3 regions of the Clostridium taeniosporum genome follow, and region 1 is predicted to be linked to each of the others. Evidence: riboswitches for the same ligand, from Rfam matches in the RefSeq annotation. Region 1 holds a riboswitch; each other region holds the start of a gene.

What was found. Region 1 has a riboswitch for cobalamin ahead of BGI42_RS11370 (sirohydrochlorin cobaltochelatase). Riboswitches for the same ligand answer to the same signal wherever they lie in the genome.
Region 2: it holds a riboswitch for cobalamin, as region 1 does, so the genes downstream of both, BGI42_RS03180 (energy-coupling factor ABC transporter permease) here and BGI42_RS11370 (sirohydrochlorin cobaltochelatase) in region 1, are expected to answer to the same signal.
Region 3: it holds a riboswitch for cobalamin, as region 1 does, so the genes downstream of both, BGI42_RS15635 (CGGC domain-containing protein) here and BGI42_RS11370 (sirohydrochlorin cobaltochelatase) in region 1, are expected to answer to the same signal.

Annotation. Positions count from the first base shown of each region.
Region 1 is NZ_CP017253.2:2,474,512-2,476,789, forward strand. It holds gene BGI42_RS11370 (sirohydrochlorin cobaltochelatase) at 101-931, opposite strand; cobalamin riboswitch at 1,101-1,353, opposite strand; gene BGI42_RS11375 (DUF4200 domain-containing protein) at 1,479-2,027, shown strand; gene BGI42_RS11380 (sodium-dependent transporter) at 2,157-2,278, opposite strand, start outside.
Region 2 is NZ_CP017253.2:653,640-655,917, reverse strand. It holds gene BGI42_RS03190 (sigma-54-dependent Fis family transcriptional regulator) at 1-22, opposite strand, end outside; gene BGI42_RS03185 (energy-coupling factor ABC transporter substrate-binding protein) at 330-644, opposite strand; gene BGI42_RS03180 (energy-coupling factor ABC transporter permease) at 647-1,393, opposite strand; cobalamin riboswitch at 1,525-1,710, opposite strand; gene BGI42_RS03175 (energy-coupling factor ABC transporter ATP-binding protein) at 1,818-2,278, opposite strand, start outside.
Region 3 is NZ_CP017256.2:97,553-99,830, reverse strand. It holds gene BGI42_RS15640 (ABC transporter substrate-binding protein) at 1-754, opposite strand, end outside; gene BGI42_RS15635 (CGGC domain-containing protein) at 811-1,131, opposite strand; cobalamin riboswitch at 1,252-1,438, opposite strand; gene BGI42_RS15630 (glycosyltransferase family 39 protein) at 1,686-2,278, opposite strand, start outside.

The DNA.
Region 1 (2,278 bases):
TATAATTATTTATTAGGCACATTCAAATCAATAACTAGTTAATATGCTAGTTTATTTTCATATGCCTTATTGTTGAATTTATTTATATATTAGTATTACACTAAACAGAATGTAATTTTTTTGTATTACCTACATTTAAATATCTATTTTCAATAAGATCATAAATCCTTGAAATATAAAGCTGTACAAATTCATCTATCTCACCTAAACCATGAACATATGCTTCAACATTTATTCCTTCATTTAATAACATACTTTTCCATGAATCTTCTTCATCTGATGCCATATCATTTTTAACATGATCACCTGCAACAACCATTAATGGTACCAACATAACATTTTCAATATTTCTTCTTCTTATTCTTTTTAATACTGTTTCAAAAGTAGGATAGCCTTCTACAGTTCCAACAAAAACATTATCGTATCCTTCATCTACTAGAACACTTTGAAGACAGCCATATACTGAATTACAACAATGAGGTGTACCATGTCCAAATAATATAGTGCATTCATTTTTCTTTAATAATCCTTCTATACTATTAATAAATAATGAATAATCCTCTGGAGCATCTTCTATTCCTTGATAATAAAATATTGGTCTTCCAAGTTTAATAGATGAAAATTTATCTTTAAAAGTATTTACTACTCCCTTTACATAATCAAACTCTTCACCTGGAATTATATGTAGAGGTTGAATTATAACTTCCTCAAAACCATCTTTATATAATTTCTCTAAAGCTTCTTCTGGTGTATCTATGTATAAATTATGAACAGTCTTTAATTTCTTTATTATTTTATGTGCTGTAAAAGCTCTGAATATTTCATACTCTTTAAATTCATCCCTAATTTTATTTTCTATTCTTTCAATAGAATTTTCTAATGCATCCATATGGCTTGTGCCAAAACTAACTACTAAAATTGCTTTTTTCATCTTATCTACTCCACCTTATTAATTTATTTTTTACCTTCATTCTATAAATTCCTCTATACAATAAAAAAATCCATACTAAATGCATTAGTAAGGACTCATTTAAATACATAACAAACTAAGAAAATAAACCTATATTTTCTTTAACTTTGCTATTGTCCTTCCCTCCGAAAGATAGCATAAATTTTAGGCAGGTCTCCTGACTTAGGGATCATCCTAAACATTCTTTTCCTTCCCAGATAAAATTCCAGTGGATATTAGGCACATTCAAATAATTAACTAGTCAATATGCTAGTTTATTTTCATATTCCTTAAAGAACTAGTCACCCTTTACAGTAGCGGGGGCTGTAGTGGCTTTTAACCACTTTCCCTATTAATCTCAAGTAAAATCAATTACTTATAGAACCTAAAACATAAATATTTTATTATGGATAAATTATAAAGTACTAATTACTTTTATTCAACCTAAAATTATATCCATAATTTTAATGTTCACTAAATTTATTAATTGAATAATATATTATAAGTGTATTTGTGTAGGAGTGATAAAATGGATTTTAATAATTTTGACTTTAATGACTTTTTTAATTACATACAAAATAACTGTAATTCATCAAATAATAACTATAAATATAACAATGAAAATTCTTCATCAGATACACAACAATGTAAAGATAACTTAAATTGTAATGATATACCTGGTGGGTTTCAAGATTTAGCTCCTGGGCTGTTTCCATTATTAGCACAAATAGTTGGTATAGTTATATCTGGAAACTTGCCTTTCAATTTGCAAAATGCAATTGGGAATTGGTTTGAATTACTAGGTCAGATTATCTTAACTTTTAATTCTCAACAACAATATTTTCAAAGTGGACCTGGAAGATACTATAACCCAATGTATAAGAATGTCTCTAATCCATTCTGCCAAACATCAACAACTGAAAGCACTACTAATGAATCTAATGATCATACTAATCCTTCGTCTATGAATTCAAATAATAATAAATCATCAAGTATATATGAAAAAGAAATTAAAGAACTAAAAAATAGTATTGAAGAATTAAAAAAAGAAATTAATAAACTTAAAAATAATAAATAAAAAGTTACCTTACAGAATTATTCTATTTAAGGTAACTTTTTATCTTTAATTTTCTTTTATATAATTATACTTAATCATATTCAAATAAATAACTAGTAGATATGCTAGTTTATTTTCATATGTCTTAATTTAACCAATTCCTCCATATAAAATACCAAGAATTATTATAATTATTGTTGCAGGAACAAATATGTATTTACCAAATTTAATAAATCCAATACCCAATTTATGTTTTGCTCCCTTATTTACTT
Region 2 (2,278 bases), 1.4 Mb from region 1:
TAAAATTCATGTAGTTTTCCATATCTATTCTCCAATACTTATAATTATAAAAAAATAATATTACTTATTATCATTATACTTAATTTTATTAAAAAATAATATAAATTAAAAAGGCAAGTATACTTTACTCACCTCTATACAATAAATTTATAAAATTACAAAAAATCTAACTATAAAACATCATCCATTTTCTTTAAATAAAAAAAGTAGCAGATAATTTTAGTAAAAAATCAGCTACTACTTTATAATAAATTCTTTATGTTAAACTCTTATGCTTTATTAAATTATTTAAACAACTATTTTTATTGCAATCTAATTATATATTAATATTACTTATTATTATTTGTTTCCCATTTTTTTCTCTCTACAAATCTGCCCATAAAAAACGCAAAAATCCCAACACCTATTCCTGTTTGAACACAGAAAAGAAGGCTTTCTACTTCACCTGGTAATTCTCCATCAATCCATGTTTCCATAACTGGTGTAAACCACGGTTCATATTCTCCATGTATTTCTTCTATCATTTCACTTCCAGCATCATCAGATCCTCCAAATTCAGCACCTTTTAATGCAAAAAGCGGAACTATAGTAATTATTAAGGCAATAATTAATAATATTATTACTGTTTTTTTATTTTTACTCATATCTATCTGCTCTCCTTCATAAATCCAATTGATGTTAATTCAGATTTTGCATATGTTTCTAATCCAATAATAACAATAACAGTTAATATTCCCTCGACAATTGCAAGTGGTACTTGAGTAGGTGCAAAAACTCCTAAAAATTTTATTGCTGAAGCCCCTATTCCACCTTCTGGTGATGGATAAGCAATAGCAAGTTGTAAACTAGTAATACAATAAGTAAATAAATCTCCTAAAGAAGCAGCTAAAAAAATGCCTACTTTTTTATTAACTTTTAGCTTTTTGCATAGTATATATATCAAATAAGATAATATTGGTCCTGCAATTGCCATAGAAAAAGTATTTGCCCCTAATGTAGTAAGTCCACCATGTGCTAATAAAATTGCTTGAAATATTAATACTATAATTCCTAAAATACCAACTGCAGTTGGTCCAAATAAAATAGCACCAAGACCTGTTCCTGTCATGTGAGAACAACTTCCTGTAACTGATGGAATCTTTAAAGATGATATTACAAATATAAATGCACCTGCCATAGCTAAAATTGTTACTGATTTTCTATCCTCATTTAAAGTTTTCTTAATGGAAAAAAGTCCAGCTATTAAAAATGGTAAACTTATAATTCCCCATGATACACAGTACTTAACTGGCAAATATCCTTCCATAATGTGCATTGCATTCGCTACTGGAGTTATTCCAAAAAGTAACGCAAATATAATAGCGATTTTCTTAATTGTTTTTTGTTCTTTCATTTTAATTCTCCTTTCAAATAAAAAAAGATACCATATCTAATGATTCCCACTCATCAGACTAGCATCATAAATAATCCCTTTATATAAAATAAAGAGAAACTTGTCCCCATAAAGTCATCGCTCGTAACTCTATGCATTCGATACAAAAGGCAGGTCTTCTGACTAAGGAATTATGGCTATATTTTGTCTTCCCAGTTTCCCAGTGACATAATAAAATATAACTTTTCCAACACAGCGGCGGGACCGTAAGAGAATTTCACTCTTTTCCCTATTATCCTGCGGAGAAAATCACAGGCACCTATTTGTAATTATGTGGTAAGATATCTATTTTTATCTTACTTTAATATAAGCAACTTTAATTTTATAGTAAAAGTATTTATATTGTCAACTTAAATTAGTTAAATATACCATTATCTTCATTAAATTAATATAACATCTCAGTAAATTCAACTATATCTTTAGGATAAATTCTATTATTTTCAATTAATCCTTTATCTACTAAAATTTCATATACATCCAACATAGTAGGACGCTTTAGATTTGCACTATTTATAACTTTATCATCTTTAAATATTTGTAATGGTGTTCCGTCAGCTATAATTTTTCCATTACAAAAAACAACAATACGTTCTGCCCAACGATAAGCAAAATCTACATCATGGGTAGATATTAAAAGTGTTTTTTTCTCTTTAGATAATTTTTCTAAAACTTCTTCAAGCATAATTGCATTTAAAGGATCTAAAGCGGCTGTAGGTTCATCAAATATTATAATTTCTGATTTCATTGCGATAATATCTGCAATACTAACTCTCTTTTTCTCACCACCACTTAAGTAATGTGGAGGACGATTTTTAAAATCTGTTAAATTCATATATAATAGTGCTT
Region 3 (2,278 bases), on a different replicon from region 1:
CATTTGATTTTGCTACTAAATCTGCTCCAACTTCTTTTGCAATATCTCCACCTATACTGTCTTCTCCATAAATTCTATATACACCATCTTTTTCTACTTCTAAAATAACTGTTTTAACCTTCTCTTTTCCTTTAACAAACTCTTTTGATTTTTCAATTTCCTGTTTCATTGTATTAACTATTTCATTAGCTTTATCTTCTACGTTAAAAATTTTTCCCATATTTAAAATATCATCATATTCATTTTGTAAGGTATTTGGTTTAATAACCCCACTGTTTTGTGACATATATGTCTTTATTCCTCTTTCATGCCAAAAGTCTACATCTCCAAGTCTTTTCGCACCAAACAAAGAATACCAACTCAAAATAAAATCAGGTTGTAATCCAATAACTTCTTCTTTTGTAGGTGCTTTTTCATAATACTTTAACTTACTAAAAGCATTTTTATATTCATCTTTAACATCGTGATCTAGTCCTGATGCTGCAATAATTTTATCCCCTAATCCTAATGCCAATAATGTTTCTATAGAATTTTGATATACTGCAACAACCCTTTCTGGTGATTTTTCAAATGTAACTTTAACTGGTTGCTTAGCATAGTTATACGTTGTAATGGTAACTGGGTAATGTAATGATTGCTTATCACTATTTTCTACATTAATCTGTGTTTTAGATTCAGTTTTTGTATTATTACTACATCCATTTATCCCAAACATAACAAAAACCGCTAAAATAATACTTACTATCTTTTTCATTTTATCTAATCTCCTTTGTATATCTCGTGTATTTTCTTGTACCTTTACTAACATTTTTAATGAGTACCTTCTATTACTTCTATATTATATTTTTCAAATATTGCCTTTATTTCATTAGTTCTCTTAGTTTCACATTTAACAATACAAACACCTAAGTGAAGCTTTTTAACCCCTGCTTGTTCTAATTTTTCAGCAATACTAATTAAATTTTCATCTGAATTATTTGAACATGCATCACATGTAAAAAAGGACATAAGCTCTAAATTTTCATTTTTATACACACTAAAGCTTTTTTCTCTATTGTTTAAAGCCTTAAAACATCCCATAGTTGTACATATTCCATTAATTTTTTCGCATACCCCAATAGCTATTTTCATTTTTCCTCCTAGTAAAATAAATTTTTTCATAAATAATAGCCTTTTAACAACAAGTTAAAAGGCTATTTATCCCCAAAATATTTTTTTTAACATTGTATACCCCCTATCACTCGTAGAGTTATTAGTACATTAAAACAGGCAGGTATTCTGGCTTAAGCGTCATCATTTCTACTTCCTTCCCAGTTTCCCAGTGGACAATTGTAGAAACTCATCTATTACAGCGGCGGGACCGCGTGGGATTCAAACCCACTTCCCTTTTAATTAATAAACCTTAAGTATCTATTAAACCCATTTCTAACCTATTTAATTTTTTCTTAAATATCTTATCATATTATAAGTAAACTAAGCAAACACTTTTAAATTTCTCTACATCTATAAAAAAGAACTTATTATTTAAAAGTGATCTTTAGTTACAAGATATATATGCCAAAAAGGTTTATTTTTAAAAACAAAAATCTAATTTATCTAAAATTTTATACAAACTTCACCACTTAATATATTAAATGATGAAGTTTGATTTATTTTTATAATTTAATTAATTGCAGTAAGATAGCTTAATTAAATGATGAATTTTTATTAATAAGTTTGTTTGTCTTTAATCCTGCTACAGCGAAAATAACTAATGTCCAACAACTAATAAAAGAGTATCTAGGTTGAACCTCAGAAATCAGATAAAACGAAGTAAATCCTAATGATAATATTAAAAATAAATTTAATTCAGTTGATAAAGTTTTGTTTTTTCTTAAACCACTAATACTAAAATAAAGTAAAAATATATAAAATATAGTTATTAGGGTTAAGAAGGTAAATTCAAAATATCTTAATATTTTAACCCCTAGTGTTTTATCACTGCTTACTACTGTAAATTGAAAAGCACCAAAGTCACTAACTCCAACCTCACCTGATAGTTTTCCTATATACAAAGCTGCTACCTTTTGTATAGGTGAATGTAGTAATCTTTGTTTAATTAGTTTTATACTTTCCTCTTTTACCTTATCATAGTCATAATTATATTTAATTGGCATATTAGAGTCTTCTTCATTCCAAAATCCAAAGGAATTTAAGTTTGTACCTTTTAAAACACTAGTTAAAACTGTTTCCTTAGGTTCCCATAAATGTGATTCTGTTATTTTATTATTAAGAAGGA